DNA from 4 places in the Bradyrhizobium sp. WBOS07 genome. Region 3 is predicted to be linked to each of the others. Evidence: riboswitches for the same ligand, from Rfam matches in the RefSeq annotation. Region 3 holds a riboswitch; each other region holds the start of a gene.

Region 1 (3,928 bases), 2.8 Mb from region 3:
GCTTGAGATCGCCGCGATCTCGGGCGCGATCATCGCCGCCGCGCAGCGCCGCATCCCGGTGCTGATCGATGGCTTCATCGTGTCGGTTGCAGCGCTTGCAGCGGTGCGGCTGAACCCGTCCTGTCATCCCTATCTGTTGCCGTCGCATCAATCGGCCGAGCAGGGCCATCGCCTAGTGTTGCGCGCCCTGAACGTGCAGCCGCTGATCAGCCTCGATCTCAGGCTCGGGGAAGGATCGGGTGCCGCCATCGCGCTGCCGCTGGTGCGCTTAGCCTGCGCGCTCCACAACGGCATGGCGACTTTTGCGCAGGCCAATGTGCCTGACAAGCCTAGCTGATCCGCTGATTGACCGAGACGACGCGCCATCCGGCCGCGAGGCGATCGATCCGGGTCAGCGACAGCGGCTCGATCACGAAGCGCAAGGCGGCCTGCGGCGTGAGATCGAGCGCGATGCATAGCGCTGCGCGGATGGTGCCGGAATGCACGACCAGCGTGGCTGGTCCCGCTGCGATCCGCGACAGACCGAGCCGCACGCGCGCGACCTGATCCGCAAAGCTTTCGCCGCCCGGCGGCCGTCCACCGGCCGGATCGTCCCAGAACTGCGCATAGGCCGCGCCGCCGGCGGCAGCGAGCTCGTCGTGCCGATGGCCCGTCCAGTCGCCGAAATCCTGCTCGCGGAATTCGCTGACCTGCTCCGGCTCGAGCCCGAGCGCGTGCGCGGTCTCGACCGTGCGCCGCGACGGGCTGGCGTAGCTCGCAGCGTCCGGTGGCAGGCGCTGGCGCAGCGCCTCCAGTTGCGCGCGATCGCGGAGATCGGCCGGCGCATCGGCGGCATGGATCGTCCCTTTGACGCCATCGACCGGCGCATGCCGTACCAGCCAGAGGAAGGTCTCGCCTTCCATGCTCTCATCTCCGAGGAAGTTGTTCGCTGTGGCAATAACGCCGCAACTGGCACATTGACTCCGTTGTGACGGTAATCCTAGATGCTCGCGACGGTTTCCCCGAGAGGGGATGAAAAGGGAATGCGGTGCGGGGACGTTGTCCCCCATGCCGTGGCTGCCCCCGCAACTGTGAGCGGATAATCCTTCGTCAGAAGCCACTGGGTCCTCGGTCCCGGGAAGGCGACGAAGTGGTGATGACCCGCGAGCCAGGAGACCTGCCGTCAGCCGTGGTCACACGCGAAGATGTCGGTCGGGGAGTACAGACATTCGGCTTCATCGGACGGCTGCAAGGCCAAAGGTGAGACCTCGTTCGCTGTGACGTGCCACTGACGTCATACCGAGGTTTTGTGCCGTGTCTCCTGTTTGCATCTTACGACCACGCCGCGTCCTGCTTGCCTCCGCCGCCCTCACATCCTTAGCAGCGCTCGATCTGCCCGCCGCGCTGGCGCAGCAGGTTCGCGAACCGCTGCCGCCGGTCGAGGTGTCGCCGGCCCAATCCCGCAAACCGGCTAGGTCAACCGGCCGGGAGGCGCAAAGCCCGCGCCGCGCGGCGGCGCGCAGGCCCGCCGCTGCATCCACAGCGCCCAAGCCGGTCGCCCCGGCTGCGACGGCGCCGACGCCGCTCAACACCAATGCGGTGGCCGAAAGCGCCTCGCGGCTCGGATTGACGGTGCGCGAGACGCCCGCGACCGTCGAGGTGATCTCGGCCGAGACCATGCGCGAGCAGGGTTACCGCACCGTCTCCGATGTCGCCCAGGGCGCCGTCGGCGTCACCTCCGGCGACAATCCCGCCGAGCCTTCCGCCTTCTCGATGCGCGGCTTCACCAACAGCCAGATCAACACGCTCTACAACGGCATCAAGATCGGCCCGCAGAACATGACCTCGCGGATCATGGACACCGCCAATCTGGAGGCCGTGGAATTCCTGAAGGGCCCGGCCTCGCTGATCTCGGGCGAGGGCGCAGCCGGCGGCGCGATCAATTTCGTCACCAGGCAGCCGCATACCGGACCGATCCGGAACGAAGCCGACTTCTCCTGGGATTCCCTGAACTCGTTCCGCGCGCATTATGGCTCGGGCGGTAGCACCAACGTGCAGGGCCTCGACTACCGCTTCGACGTCAGCCGCGCCGCGCTCAACGGCTTTGCCGACGACACCAACACCAAGATGCTGGATGTGTCCGGCCAGCTCAATTACCGCATCTCCGACAGCCTCAAGGTCTGGGGGGCGATCGAGTATCGCGAGGATCGTGGCAAGGCCTATTGGGGCGCGCCGCTGGTACCGATCGCTTATAGCGGCTCGCATGCGACGAGCGGGATCGTTTCGGGCAATTACGTCTCGAACTACAACAAGACCAATCTCGGCGCGGTCACCATCGACGATCGCACCTTCAACACCAACTACAACGTTCTCGACAATCGCAATGTCGCGCAGGAAGTCTGGTTGCGCGGCGGCTTCGAGCTGAAGCTCGCGCCCGATCTCACGCTGAAAAGCCAGGCCTACGGCTATGGAGCGGAACGCAGCTGGTTCAACAACGAGGTCGAAGCGTTCAATTCCGCAACGAACCTGGTCGATCGCGAGCGCTTCTACGTCGCACACAGCCAGCCTCTCGTCGGCAACATCACCGACCTGGTCTGGGACACTGACATCGCGGGGTTCGACAATCGGCTGGTCACGACGGTATCGTCGAGTTATCTCGATTTCGTCAGGCCGGGCGCGGCAAACTTCCCCGGCGATTCCGTTTCGCTGGTCGATCCCGTCAGAGGCTTCTACGGCCTGCTCACGACGCAGCAACAGACCGCGCGGATCGACAACGAAGCCCTCTCATTCGAGGACCGGCTGAAGCTGACGCGGACCTTCGCGCTGATCGGCGGCATCCGCGTCGAGCATATCGGGCTCGATCGCAACTCGACCGACTCCGCCGGGGTCGTGAAAGCGGGCTTCCCGTACACCAAGGACTGGGCGCCTGTGACAGGACGCGTCGGCTACACCTGGGAGGCCGTGCCCGGACTGACATTCTTCAGCCAGTACGCCACCGGCGCCGACGTGTCGGCCAACAACATCTTCCTGCTCTCGCCGACCCAGCCATTGGACCTCACCACCGCGCGCACCTATGAGACCGGCGTCAAGCATCTGTTCTGGGACAACAGGGCGGAGTGGTCGTTCTCGGCCTACGACATCGTGCGCAAGAACGTCTATGCCGCGGCCGGCGGGCAGGCGCTCAACATCGCCGGGCGGCAGGAGTCCAAGGGCGTCGAGCTTGCCGCCTCGGTGCGTCCGATCGAGCCGCTACGGCTCTGGGGCAACATCGCCTATGTCGATGCGCGCTATGCCGACTACAATTTCGCCGGCGGCTCGTTCTCCGGCAACACGCCGCCGAACGTGCCGCGCATCGTCGCCAATGCCGGCGCGTCCTGGCGCTTCTTCACGCCCTGGCCGGTGGAGCTCGGCATCACCGGCCGCCATGTCGGCGACCGCTACAACACCGATGCCAATGTCGTGACGATGAAGGCCTACACCGTCGCCGACGTCTATGCCTTCGTCGACATCCCCAAGACGGTATTTGGCGCGGTCGACCATGCCCGCCTGACCTTCCGCGTCCGCAACATCACCGACAAGCGCTATGCGATCTGGGGCGATCCGTTCTATCCCGACCAGATCCTGCTCGGCGCGCCGCGCACCTACGAGCTCTCGGCGGCGTTCAAATGGTAGGGCGCTGACCGCATGATGGGCGCGGTCGTGCTGTTGCATCGCTGGCTCGGAATCGCGTTCTGCCTGCTGTTCGCGATGTGGTTTTCGACCGGCATCGTGATGCACTTCGTTCCCTTTCCGTCGCTGACGGAAGCGGAGCGCTTTGCGGGCCTCGCGCCGGTTCAGCATGCGGAGACGAGGATCTCGGTCGCCGGCGCCGTCGCCGCGAGCGGGATCAGCGATGCCAAGCGCGTGCGTTTGGTCGAGCGGCGCGGCGGATCGGTCTATATCGTGTCGG
Region 2 (3,928 bases), 2.8 Mb from region 3:
ATGAAGCGCGGAGATCGCGGGGCAGTTCCGGGTGACCCATTCGGGGAGCATGCTGCCTCGCTTAACGCCTACGCTTGAGAATGTAGCTGTCCATGATCCAGCCATGCCGCGCGCGCGCGTCCTGCCGTGCCGCGACGATGCGCGGGCCGGTTTCGGCGAGAGCGCCAGACATGATGATCTGATCGGGCATACCGAGATAGGCGCCCCAATAGATGTGAATCCCTGCCGGATCCAACGATTCGAATGCCGTGCCGCCGTCGAGCATCACCACCACGGTGTCGACGCCTTGCGGCCAGCCGCCTTCGCGCAGGCGTCGCCCGGTCGTGACCAGAAACGGCTCGCCGATATCGTTCAGCGGCAGCGCATGGGCCGCGCACAGCGCCTGGATCGATGTGATGCCGGGCACGACCTCGATCTTGGGCAAGGGAGCGAGCCGCCGCGCGATGCGCAGCGAGGAATCATACAGCGAAGGATCGCCCCAGATCAGGAGCGCGACCTTGCCCTCGCTTCCGAGCTGATTTGCGATCGCCTGCGACCAGGTCGCGGCGACCGCATCGTGCCAGTCGTCCACGCCCTTGCGGTAATCCGCCTCGGCAGCATCGCGCACGGGAAGATCGAACTCGGCGATGACGGTCTTGCCGTTGGTCAGCACATTCGCGCAGATCGTCCGCCTGAGATCGGCGAGATCGGACTTCGCCGCTCCCTTGCGCGGGATCAGGATGAGATCGGCGGCGTTGATGGCGTCAACGGCGGCGCGCGTCAGCTGCGCGGGATCGCCGCAACCGATGCCGATCAGGGAGAGCGTGAGCATCGCGAGCGCGATGGGCGGCCGCACCGGCCGCCCATCGCCGATCTCTTACGCGGCGTTGTGCAGGCGCGGGGTGACGAGGCCGGGCGCGGTGACGCCGCGCAGCGACTTCGCCAGCGCCAGCACGGCGAGATCGGCCAGCGGCTCGATCACGATCACCAGCGCGTAGGACGCCGCAAACGTCGCGATGCTGGCGAGGTTGCTCATCGCAAAGCCGGAGCCATAAAGCGCCCAGAATGCCACCCAGGCAATCACGCCGGCCTGATAGGTGGTCGACAGCGCCAGCGCCTGACCGTACTTCAGATCGACATAGGCCGTGTTGCGCGGAATGATCCGCGAGGCGATCGCCTGGATCGCGAACAGCGGCACCAGCAGCGTCGTGACGTTCATGCCGTATTGCGGCAAGTCGACCGGCTCGAGCAGCATGCCCTGAAGCAGCAGGCCGAACGCCAGACCGAAGGCTGCGGGCGCAGCACCGAACAGCAGGAACAAGGTCGAGCCGAGGATGAAGTGCACCTCCGATACCCCGACCGGGAAGTGCGGCAGGATCTCGAAGAAGATGAAGACGAGGATCGTGGTGGCGAGCGTCCGGCCTGCGAACGAGCCGATGCCCTGCTCGCGCACGGTTTCGGCTGCGAGCTTCAAGGCAACGCCGCCTGCGGCGATGCCGGTTGCGTAACTCAGCACGAGCTTGGCGCCCGTCACTAGACCGGGTTCGATATGCATGGCTCAGATCCTTCCTGCCGTCACACCCGACGGCCTTGGCCTCAAAACGTGCAGGGCCGGTCTCCTGGCTCGCGGTTCACTGGGTTCTCCGGCCTTCCCGAACCTTGCGGCCCAGTGGCTGATCGCAGTCCCTCACCGCTTACAGTCGCGGGGGCGGCTGGGGTTTTGGGCGCCGCAACTTGGTCCGCCCATCCCCATTCCCGATTATGCTCCGGCGCTTTGCGCCGCGTCGAGCACCTTGCTTCTCCTGTGTGCCCCTTTCGCCGAGCCGGCGTCAAGGGGCGAGGCGCAGCTGGGGCGATCACGACGGATAATCCCCGGCCAGCGCACCGAACAGGATCACGGCGGCGGTCGAAGGAGCACCGCCGCGGGCAAGCTGCTCGGCCAGCTCGGCAATCGTGGTGCGGACCAGCCGCTCGTCGGGGCGGCCGAGGGATTCGGCGACCAGCGCCGGGGTCTCCGCGGCGAGGCCGTGCGCGATCAATTTTGCGGCAAGCGCCGGAAAGGTGCGCCGGCCCATATAGACCACGGTCGTCGCCTCGGGATCGGCCAGCGCCGCCCAATTCAGATTCGGCGGCAGCTCGCCGGTGACATCGGCGCCGGTGATGAACTGCACCCGGCGCGAGGTGTGGCGCCGGGTCAGGGGAATGCCGGCTTGCGCGGCGGCGACGCAGGCCGAGGTGACGCCGGGAACGATCTCATAGCCGATGCCGGCCTCGCGCAGCGTCTCGATCTCCTCCTCGAGCCGGCCGAAAATGCCGGCATCGCCGGACTTCAGCCGCACCACGCGCGCCCCTGTTGCGGCATAGTCGACCAGCAGACGGTTGACGTGATGCTGCTTGGTCGAGGGCCGCCCTGCGCGCTTGCCGACCGCGACGAGATTGACGCCCGGCCGGGCGAGATCGAGGATCGCACCCGAGGCGAGATCGTCATAGAGCACGACGTCGGCCTCGCGCAGCCGCGCCGCGCCCTTGAGCGTGAGCAACTCGGGATCGCCGGGTCCGGCGGAGACGAAGGAAACGAACCCGCTCACCGGTCCTCCGCGATCAGATGAAAGAAGGTGCCGCTGACGTGGCCGCGCTGCGAGCCGGTCTCGGCGATGACGGCGCCGGTTGCATCATGCACGACCGCCAGCGGCGTGTCAGGCTGGACGAGAATGGTCGAATAGTGGAACTCGTGGCCGCGCAAACGCGCACTGGCGCGATATCCCGGCATCGGCGCGGCGAGCGCCGCGAGCCGATAGCCCAGATGCATGCGGCGTTTGGCAAAGCTGGTTTCGAGGCCAAGCAGGCCCGTCATCTCATGGCGGACACCTTCCGCGTCGGTCAACCCGGTCCCCAGCACCATGTAGCCCCCGCATTCGCCATGCACGGGCCGCGTCTCGGCGAAGGCACGAAGGCCGTCGCGAAAGCGTACATTGGACGCGATCCTGCCGGCATGAAGCTCGGGATAGCCGCCGGGCAGCCAGCACACATCGGCGCTCGCGTCCGGTGCCTCGTCGGCCAGCGGCGAGAACGGCACGATCTCGGCGCCCGCCGCGCGCCAGGCTTCCAGCATATGCGGATAAACGAAGGAGAACGCGGCATCGCGTGCCAGCGCAATGCGCTGACCGGGCGGCGTCACGTTCAGGCCGCCCGCCGCCGGTTGCGGCGACCAACCGGCCGCGGATCGCAGCACCGCATCGAGATCGACGTGCCCGGCGACGAAGCGCGCGGCCTCGTCGATCAGCTTGCCGATCTCGGCCTGCTCCTCCGCCTGCACCAGGCCGAGATGCCGCTTCGGCAGGCTGATCTCGGCATGGCGCGGCAGCGCGCCGAACACGGCAATGCCTGAATCGTTCAGCGCCCGCCGCACCAGATCCTCGTGGCGCGGGCTGGCGACGCGGTTGAGCACGACGCCCGCGAGCCTCACGCCGGGCCGATAATCGCGCAGGCCCGCGGCGATTGCGGCGGCGGTCTGCGCCTGGCCCGAGGGATCGATCACCAGCAGCACGGGCCAGCCCAGCATCTCCGCGACGTCGGCGGTGGCGCCGGTGCCGCAGGCGCCGCGCGCGGCGACGCCGTCGAACAGGCCCATCGAGCCCTCGGCGAGCACGATGTCGGCATCCGTACCGCGGCCAACCAGATGCAAGATCGTCCCGCGGTCCATCGCCCAGCTGTCGACGTTGACGGAGGCGCGTCCCGTGGCGGCGGCGTGAAAGGCGGGATCGATGTAATCCGGCCCGCTCTTGAAGCACTGCACGTTCAGGCCGCGATGGCGCCAGGCCCGCGCGAGCGCCAGCGTCAGCGTGGTCTTGCCGACGCCGGAGGCCGGTGCGGAGATGACGAGTCCGGCCGGCATCACGGCGTCTCCGGAAAGCGCGGCTCGGCGCCGACGGGCCGATAGCGGCGGTCG
Region 3 (3,928 bases):
CCGCTTCGACAAGACCATCACCGTCTCCACCCAGGACGAGATCGGCGAGCTCGCCGCGGCCTTCAACCGCATGACCGAGCAGCTCAGGCACAACGAGCGCATCCGCGAGACCTTTGGCCGCTACATCGATCCCAAGGTGGTGCAGGGGCTGATCGACCGGCCGGAGGTCGCGATCGACGGCGAGCGCCGGGTCATGACCATCATGTTCTGCGACATGAGCGGCTTCACCTCGATGAGCGAGGGCATGACGCCGCGCGGCCTCGTCAAGGTGATGAACCATTATTTCACGGTGATGTCCGCACCCGTCAGGAACAATCGCGGCATCATCGACAAATACATCGGCGATGCCATCATGTCCTATTGGGGGCCGCCCTTCATCGAGGACGACGAGCAGGCGCTGCTTGCCGGCACCGCGGCGATCGAGATGGCCGATCAGGTGCCCGCGCTGCAGCGGCAGCTGCCCGACCTGCTCGGCATCCGCGCCATGCCCGCGCCGTGCGATTTGCGGATCGGCATCGCCACCGGCGAGGTGCTGACCGGCAGCATCGGCTCCGAGCTGATGATGAGCTTCACCGTGATGGGCGATGCCGTGAACCTGGCCTCGCGGCTGGAAGCGGTCAACAAGGTCTACGGCACCCGCATCCTGATCTCGCAGGCCACCGCCGAGGCGATCGGATCGCGGCTCGAGCTGCGCGAGATCGATCGCCTGGCGGTCGCCGGCCAGAGCGCGCCGCAGCCGATCTTCGAGGTGATGGCGAGGGCGGGCGGGCTCACCGATGCGCAAGCCAGCCTGCGCACGCACTATGCCGAGGCGCTCGCCGCCTATCGTATCAGGCGCTTCGATGCGGCGCGCGCTGCCTTCAACGCGGCCCTCGAAGCCGTTCCCGGTGACGGGCCCTCGCGCACGATGCTCGGCCGCATCGCGCAGCTCGAGGCGAGCCCGCCCGACGAGGGATGGGACGACGCCTGGCGTCTCGACAACAAATAGGCTGCCCGCACCGGAAAAATTGCTTCTGCTCGATAACGATGTTCGCCGTGACCTATTTCCCGGGCTTAGGTTGGATGTCCTTGAGGCGTTTGATGGGGACACGCCGATGCCAGAACTTCAGGACAGGCTGGAACGGTTTGAAACGCTCACCGCCGAATGCGAGCTGATCGCCAAGCTCGCCACCGACGGCAGCAAGCGCGAATTCTATCTGAAGCTTTCGGAGCAGTACCGGCAGTTGGCGGTCGACATGCGGCAGGCGATCGCGACCGAGGCTGCGGCCTGAGGCCGGCTGCAATCCGTTCTTAAGGTTTGGCGCGCATCCTGATGGCATGCGGGCGTCGCTGACCGGCGCTGCCCGTGGTGGGAAGGCCGGGGTTCGTTGCAATACAGCGCACACCGGAACGTCATTGTCGTGACAGACAGGGCAATCCCATGCGCCTCGTTGTTGTGATCATGTTCGCGCTCATGACGGCGGCCTGCGACCAGGAGCAGGACATCACCGGCTCGACGACGCCGGCCTGCCCCTTGCGGACCTACAGCTACAATCCCCGCGACCTGAACCAGTGCGTCAACGCCTGCAAGGCATGCGATCGCGGCACCACCGTCACCTGCTCGACCTCCTGCACCCTCAAGGGCGCGCGCTGAGATCCAGCGGCGGCGGGAACGGCGAGCGCGAGATCGCCTCGTTCGCGGGCAGGGCTGTCGCATATGGCTCTCCGTGACAGCTGAGCGCACGCCTCGTCCTTCGAGACGACCGCTCCGCGGTCTCCTCAGGATGAGGCTAAGCAGCAGTTTTGCCTACGAAATGGCTGCCACGCACTCCGACCTCATCCTGAGGGCCCGCCGGAGGCGGGCGTCTCGAAGGATGGCCGCAAGTGAGCTTCTGGTCACGTTGTGACGATATGCGATTGCCCTGCGCTCGCGAGGGAGCTCCGGCGGTGCTTGGGCACCGGAACGATTCACTTGGGTTAATCATTCAAGAGGCGGCAGGACGTGGAGTCCGATGGAAATGGGTATGCTCGATCCCGGTCGATTTCTGGTGTCGTGCTCGCATTGCGAGGCCTGGCCGATGGCCGCCAATGTGAAGCGGTCGAGCTGGTCGGCGTCTCCGCATGAGGTCCGCTTCGTCTGCACGCGCTGCCGCCGCGAGGAAACCGCGATCGTCTCGGCGTCCGGCGAACTGACCCCGGTCAAGCGCGTTGATGTTCCGCCACGCGATGTCACGGCCGCCTGGGCCCAGGCGCAACGTCCGCGCGGACGGACCTGAACGCCGCCTAACGGTCGATTGACACGCTGCCGGGGCGACACGTAAATGGCCGGCGACGGTTCTCCTCACGGAGATCAAAAGGGAATGTGGTGCGGGATGTCCCAATGCCGGGATCTATCTCAACGCCACGGCTGCCCCCGCAACTGTAAGCGGTGAATCTTTCGTCCTGTGCCACTGGGAATCTCGGTCCTGGGAAGGCGACGCAAGGTAACGACCCGCGAGCCAGGAGACCTGCCGTCAGCCGTGGTCACACGCGAAGATGTCGGTCGGGGAGTACAGACATTGGCTTCATCGGAGCAGTCCGCCGCTCTGCCGTGAAACCTCGTTCGCTGTGACGTGCCACTGACGTCATACCGAGGTTACAACAATGTCTCGTCTCGTTTCTGCCGCCTGGCGCCTCAGCGCCGGCCTGCTCGCGTCCGTCTCGTTCCATTCGCTCGATCTATCCTCCGCCTTCGCCCAGCAGGGGCTTGCTGAGCAATTGCCGCCGATCGAGGTGAGCAAGCCCGCCGATCAGAATCGCACGCGGGCGAGGGCGACCGGTGAGGGCGAGGCGACGCGGCCGCGGCGCACCGCGAACCTCGCGCCGGCAGGCGATGGCACCGGCTCATCCGGCTCGGGCTCGGAGGCTGTCGCCGGCGGCGGTGGTATCGTCGGGGCCGCCACGACCGTGATCACGGCCGCGGATATCGCGCATTCGCCGTCGCAGGCGCTTGCCGAGATCATCGCCACGCAGGTGCCGGGAGCCCAGATCACGACGTTCTATGGCGGCCAGATCGGCGCCAAGACCAGCGTGGACCTGCGCGGCTTCGGCGCCTTCGCCACCGCCAACACGCTGATGCTGGTCAACGGCCGGCGGCTCAACGACGTCGACATGGCGCAGGTGGACCTCTCCACCATCCCGCTCAATTCCATCGAGCGCATCGAGATCACGCGCGGCAATTCCGGCGCGGTGCTCTACGGCGACAACGCGGTCGGCGGCGTGATCAACATCGTCACCAGGACCGGCGCCGGCGGACCGCCCGTGACTGCGCGCATCGAGGCCGGCTTCGGCTCGTTCAACACCCGGCTCGGCAACGTCTCGACCGCGCTCAATTCCGGTCCATGGTCGACCTCGTTCTACGGCAATGCCGTCAGGGCCGACGGCTATCGCGACAACAATCGCTATTCCCAGCAGAACGGTGTCGGCAATCTCAATTACACCACGCCAGGCCTGAGCGCGTTTCTCACCGTCACCGGCGACAATCAGGAGCTGCGGCTGCCGGGCGGCCGCACCGTCGATCCCTCGATCGGCCTCGACGAGCTCAGGACCAACCGCCGAGGCACCAGCACGCCGTTCAATGCCGCCAACCAGCAGGGCTTCAGCGCGACGGCCGGGTTCACCAAGACCCTGGTCAACGGCGTCGATCTCATCGTCGACGGCGGTGTGCGCGACAAGAAGCAGCAGAGCACGTTCTTCTCCAGCCCGATGCCGGTTCCGGCCTTCTTCACCTCGACTTATGTCGAGTCCCATCTGACCAATTGGTCGATCACGCCGCGGCTCAGCGTGAAGAGCCTGCTGCTCGGCCTGCCGTCGCAACTCCTGACCGGCATCGATTACTACGATGCGGGCTTTGAGCAGGACCGCGGCGCCGGGCAGGGGCTCGCCGCCTGGCACAATTACGACCTCAGGC
Region 4 (3,928 bases), 2.8 Mb from region 3:
GAATGCCGCGCGCCTGCGACAGCGTCTTCTCGATATAGGTGTCGACCGAGAGCGGATGGCACAGCTCCGCGAGATTGGCGAGCCGCAGCGACGGCAGGCTATGGCGGCCACGCCGCCAGCCGGCTGCGAAGGCGGCAAGGTCGGAATCCGAATACGAGAGCACCACGAGATCGGCCGAGTCCTGGCCGATGTCCCTGGGCGTCGCGGTCTCCTCCAGACCGCGGCTCTCGCGGAAGACGACGTGCATCAGATACCAAGTCCTGACCTGATCGCGGCCTCATCGATATCGCCGTGCTCACCGATCACGACGAGCTTGGACTGCCTGAGACCTGCGCCCCAGGGCTTGTCGAACTGGTGACGCACGCGCTCGCCCACAGCCTGAAGCAAGAGACGCATCGGCTTGCCCGCGACGGCGATATAGCCTTTGGCGCGCAGCACGTTCTGCTCGCGCGCCAGGCGCTGCACGGAGGCAACGAGTGCATCGACGTCGGCAACTTCCGGAAGGTCGATCACGACGGAAGCGAAATCGTCGTGCTCGTGCTCCTCCTCGCCGTCATGATGCGAGGGACGCGCGGCGAGATCGTTCTCGGCGGCGGCGCCGAGGCCGAGGATGAGGCGGGCGTCGATCGCGCCGTCGGTCACCGGGAGCATCGGCACACGTCGCGGCATCTCGGCAATGATCGCAGCCTTGGCGGCTTCGATGCCGGCGGCGCCCGCGAGATCGGCCTTGGTCAGCAGCACGATGTCGGCGCAGGCGATCTGGTCCTCGAACACTTCCGACAGCGGTGTCTCGTGGTCGAGATTGATGTCCGCCGCGCGCTGCGCCTCGACGGCGTCAGGATCGGGCGCGAAGCGGCCGGCCGCCACGGCCTCTGCATCGGCGAGCGCGATCACGCCGTCGACCGTGATGCGCGAGCGGATCTCAGGCCAATCGAATGCCTTCAGCAGCGGCTTCGGCAGCGCCAGGCCCGAGGTCTCGATCAGGATGTGATCGGGCCGCACCGGGCGCGCCAGCAATTGCTCCATGGTCGGAATGAAATCGTCCGCGACGGTGCAGCAGATGCAGCCATTGGCGAGCTCGACGATGTTCTCTTCCGGGCAGTTCGCATCGGCGCAGGACTTCAATATCTCGCCATCGACGCCCTCGCTGCCGAACTCGTTGACGAGCACGGCGAGCTTCCTGCCGTCAGGGTTTGCGAGCAGATGCTGGATCAGCGTCGTCTTGCCGGAGCCGAGGAAACCGGTGACCACCGTGACCGGAACTTTTGCGAGCGAGCTCATTCGGCGGCCTCCGGGGCGATTGCAATGGGGGGAATGCGGGCAAGCGACTGCTTGCGGAAGATTTCGGGGCGGCTGCGCCAGGGCACCAGCCCGTCCGGCGCGGCCGCATAGGCCGCAGCGCCCGCGACCACGTCCTGCGCGTTCGCATCCGACAGGCGGCCATAGACATAGGACCAGCGGCCGGGCGCGCTCAGCGCGACGGAACAGCCTTGGCTGCACGCCGACAGGCATTCGACGGGAACCACGTTGACGCCCTCGGGCACGCCGGCCTTGAGGATCGCACCGTGCAGGCGCTTGCCGGGCGTCGTCTCGCCCTCGCCAAGCGTCTGGCCGGCACGGCAGGTGATGCAGACGTGAAGTGTGACGGTCATCGCCTCTTCCAGATAACAGCGGGAGGCGATGAGGCACACGGACCGTTCGCCAGAAGGTCCGTTTCCCCGTCGCGGAACACCCCGTCCGCCGGTCCAAAACTCGTCCGCGCTGGCAGGTCTCCCGGCTTGCGGAGCAGGGTTTTGCCCTTCGATCCCCGCCTTCCCGATTTCCGTGGAAATCAGTGGCTTTGGGCATCTCTCCGGTCACGGTCGCGGGGGCGGCTGCATTTTGGACCCCAATCTTGCCGATTCGGACCCTATCGCATTCCCTCTTCGCCTGTCATAGGACAGGAACCAACGCCGGGCCACCATTTGCCGGTGGCCGCCTCTTGTCAAGCCGAAGGACCGGATCCAATGACGCCTGAACCGGACACCCAAACAGCTGAGGAAACCGACGCCCGGCACGCCGCAAAAATGGCGAAGAAGAAAGCCGCCCGCGACAAGATCATGGCGAGCAAGAGCGGCGAGAAGGGCCTCATCATCGTCCATACCGGCGCCGGCAAGGGCAAGTCGTCCTCGGCCTTCGGCATGATCGTGCGCTGCGTCGCCCATGGCTTCCCCTGCGCGGTGGTGCAATTCATCAAGGGCGCCTGGGACACCGGCGAGCGCCGCCTGCTCACCGGCCATTTCGGCGAGCTCTGCCAGTTCCACGCCATGGGCGAAGGCTTCACCTGGGAGACGCAGGACCGCGCCCGCGACATTGCCGCCGCGCGCGCCGGCTGGGAGAAGGCCAAGAAGCTGATCCTCGACGAGAGCTTGCGCATGGTCGTGCTCGACGAGATCAACATCGCGCTGCGCTACGACTATCTGGACATCGCCGAGGTCGTCGACTTCCTGACCACCTCGAAGCCGCCGCTGACCCACGTCGTGCTCACCGGGCGCAACGCCAAGGACGAACTGATCGAGATCGCCGATCTCGTCACCGAGATGACGCTGGTCAAGCATCCCTTCCGCTCCGGCATCAAGGCGCAGGCCGGCGTCGAGTTCTGATGCCGATGGCACGCGCGCTGATGATCCAGGGGGCCGGCTCGGACGTGGGCAAATCGCTCATCGTCGCCGGCCTTGCGCGCGCGTTCACGCGGCGGGACCTGCGCGTGCTGCCGTTCAAGCCGCAGAACATGTCGAACAACGCCGCCGTCACCGTCGATGGCGGCGAGATCGGCCGTGCCCAGGCGCTCCAGGCTCTCGCCGCCGGCGTGGAGCCGCACACCGACATGAACCCGGTGCTGCTGAAGCCCGAGACCGATGTCGGCGCGCAGGTCATTGTTCACGGCAAGCGCATCGCCACCGCACGCGCGCGCGACTATGCAGCAATGAAGCCCTCGCTGATGAGCGCGGTGCTGGAGAGTTTCGAACGCTTAAAGGCGCGCGCCGACCTCGTGCTGGTCGAAGGCGCCGGCAGCCCGGCCGAAGTGAACCTGCGCAAGTCCGACATCGCCAACATGGGTTTTGCCCGCAAGGCCGACGTACCGGTCGTGCTGGTCGGCGACATCGACCGCGGCGGCGTCATCGCGCAGCTCGTCGGCATCAAGACGGTGATCGACCCCGAGGATGCCGCGATGATCCAGGGCTTCGTCATCAACAAGTTTCGCGGCGATCCCACGCTGTTCGACGACGGCTACCGGCTGATCGAACACAAGACCGCCTGGCGCGGCTTCGGCGTGCTGCCCTGGTTCACGCGCGCCGGCGAGTTGCCGGCCGAGGACGCGCTGGGCCTGAGCGACGCGCGCAAGCCCGGCCAATGCAAGATCGCTTGCCTGGCGCTGTCGCGCATCGCCAATTTCGACGACCTCGATCCGCTGAAGCTGGAGCCCGGCATCGATCTCGTGATGGTGCGACCGGGTGAAGCGATTCCAGGGGACGTCCGCCTCGTCATCATCCCCGGCTCGAAATCCACCCGCGGCGATCTCGCCTTCCTGCGCGCGCAGGGTTGGGACATCGACCTGCTCGCGCACCATCGCCGCGGCGGCCACGTGCTCGGCCTCTGCGGCGGCTATCAGATGCTGGGTCGCAGCGTTGCCGACCCAGATGGCATCGAGGGCCCCGCGGGCGATACGCCCGGACTTGGGCTGCTGGATGTCGAGACGGTGATGAGCCCGCAGAAGACGCTGACGCGTGTCGCGGCCGTGCATGCCGCCACGAAGCAGGCGATCCAGGCTTACGAAATCCACATCGGGCGCACCGACGGACCGGATCGCATCCGCCCCTTCGCGACGCTGAACGGTGAGTCCGAGGGCGCGATCTCGCGCGACGGCCGCGTGCAGGGCAGCTATCTG

Evidence for each region. Region 3 has a riboswitch for cobalamin ahead of DCM79_RS11420 (TonB-dependent receptor). Riboswitches for the same ligand answer to the same signal wherever they lie in the genome.
Region 1: another riboswitch for cobalamin. It lies ahead of DCM79_RS30170 (TonB-dependent siderophore receptor); the one in region 3 lies ahead of DCM79_RS11420 (TonB-dependent receptor).
Region 2: another riboswitch for cobalamin. It lies ahead of DCM79_RS30150 (energy-coupling factor ABC transporter permease); the one in region 3 lies ahead of DCM79_RS11420 (TonB-dependent receptor).
Region 4: another riboswitch for cobalamin. It lies ahead of DCM79_RS30085 (DUF1636 domain-containing protein); the one in region 3 lies ahead of DCM79_RS11420 (TonB-dependent receptor).

What each region holds. Positions count from the first base shown of each region.
Region 1 is NZ_CP029008.1:6,383,857-6,387,784, forward strand. Features, by position in the region: gene cobT (nicotinate-nucleotide--dimethylbenzimidazole phosphoribosyltransferase) at 1-337, shown strand, start outside; gene DCM79_RS30165 (histidine phosphatase family protein) at 330-902, opposite strand; cobalamin riboswitch at 977-1,179, shown strand; gene DCM79_RS30170 (TonB-dependent siderophore receptor) at 1,294-3,651, shown strand; gene DCM79_RS30175 (PepSY domain-containing protein) at 3,664-3,928, shown strand, end outside.
Region 2 is NZ_CP029008.1:6,379,264-6,383,191, reverse strand. Features, by position in the region: gene cobT (nicotinate-nucleotide--dimethylbenzimidazole phosphoribosyltransferase) at 1-51, opposite strand, end outside; gene cobF (precorrin-6A synthase (deacetylating)) at 62-811, opposite strand; gene DCM79_RS30150 (energy-coupling factor ABC transporter permease) at 857-1,534, opposite strand; cobalamin riboswitch at 1,571-1,790, opposite strand; gene cobA (uroporphyrinogen-III C-methyltransferase) at 1,836-2,567, opposite strand; gene DCM79_RS30140 (cobyrinate a,c-diamide synthase) at 2,564-3,874, opposite strand; gene cobM (precorrin-4 C(11)-methyltransferase) at 3,874-3,928, opposite strand, start outside.
Region 3 is NZ_CP029008.1:2,422,353-2,426,280, reverse strand. Features, by position in the region: gene DCM79_RS11440 (adenylate/guanylate cyclase domain-containing protein) at 1-988, shown strand, start outside; gene DCM79_RS11435 (hypothetical protein) at 1,095-1,271, shown strand; gene DCM79_RS11430 (hypothetical protein) at 1,421-1,633, shown strand; gene DCM79_RS11425 (hypothetical protein) at 1,992-2,255, shown strand; cobalamin riboswitch at 2,295-2,509, shown strand; gene DCM79_RS11420 (TonB-dependent receptor) at 2,623-3,928, shown strand, end outside.
Region 4 is NZ_CP029008.1:6,366,089-6,370,016, reverse strand. Features, by position in the region: gene cobN (cobaltochelatase subunit CobN) at 1-247, opposite strand, end outside; gene cobW (cobalamin biosynthesis protein CobW) at 247-1,281, opposite strand; gene DCM79_RS30085 (DUF1636 domain-containing protein) at 1,278-1,652, opposite strand; cobalamin riboswitch at 1,746-1,966, opposite strand; gene cobO (cob(I)yrinic acid a,c-diamide adenosyltransferase) at 2,007-2,642, shown strand; gene DCM79_RS30075 (cobyric acid synthase) at 2,648-3,928, shown strand, end outside.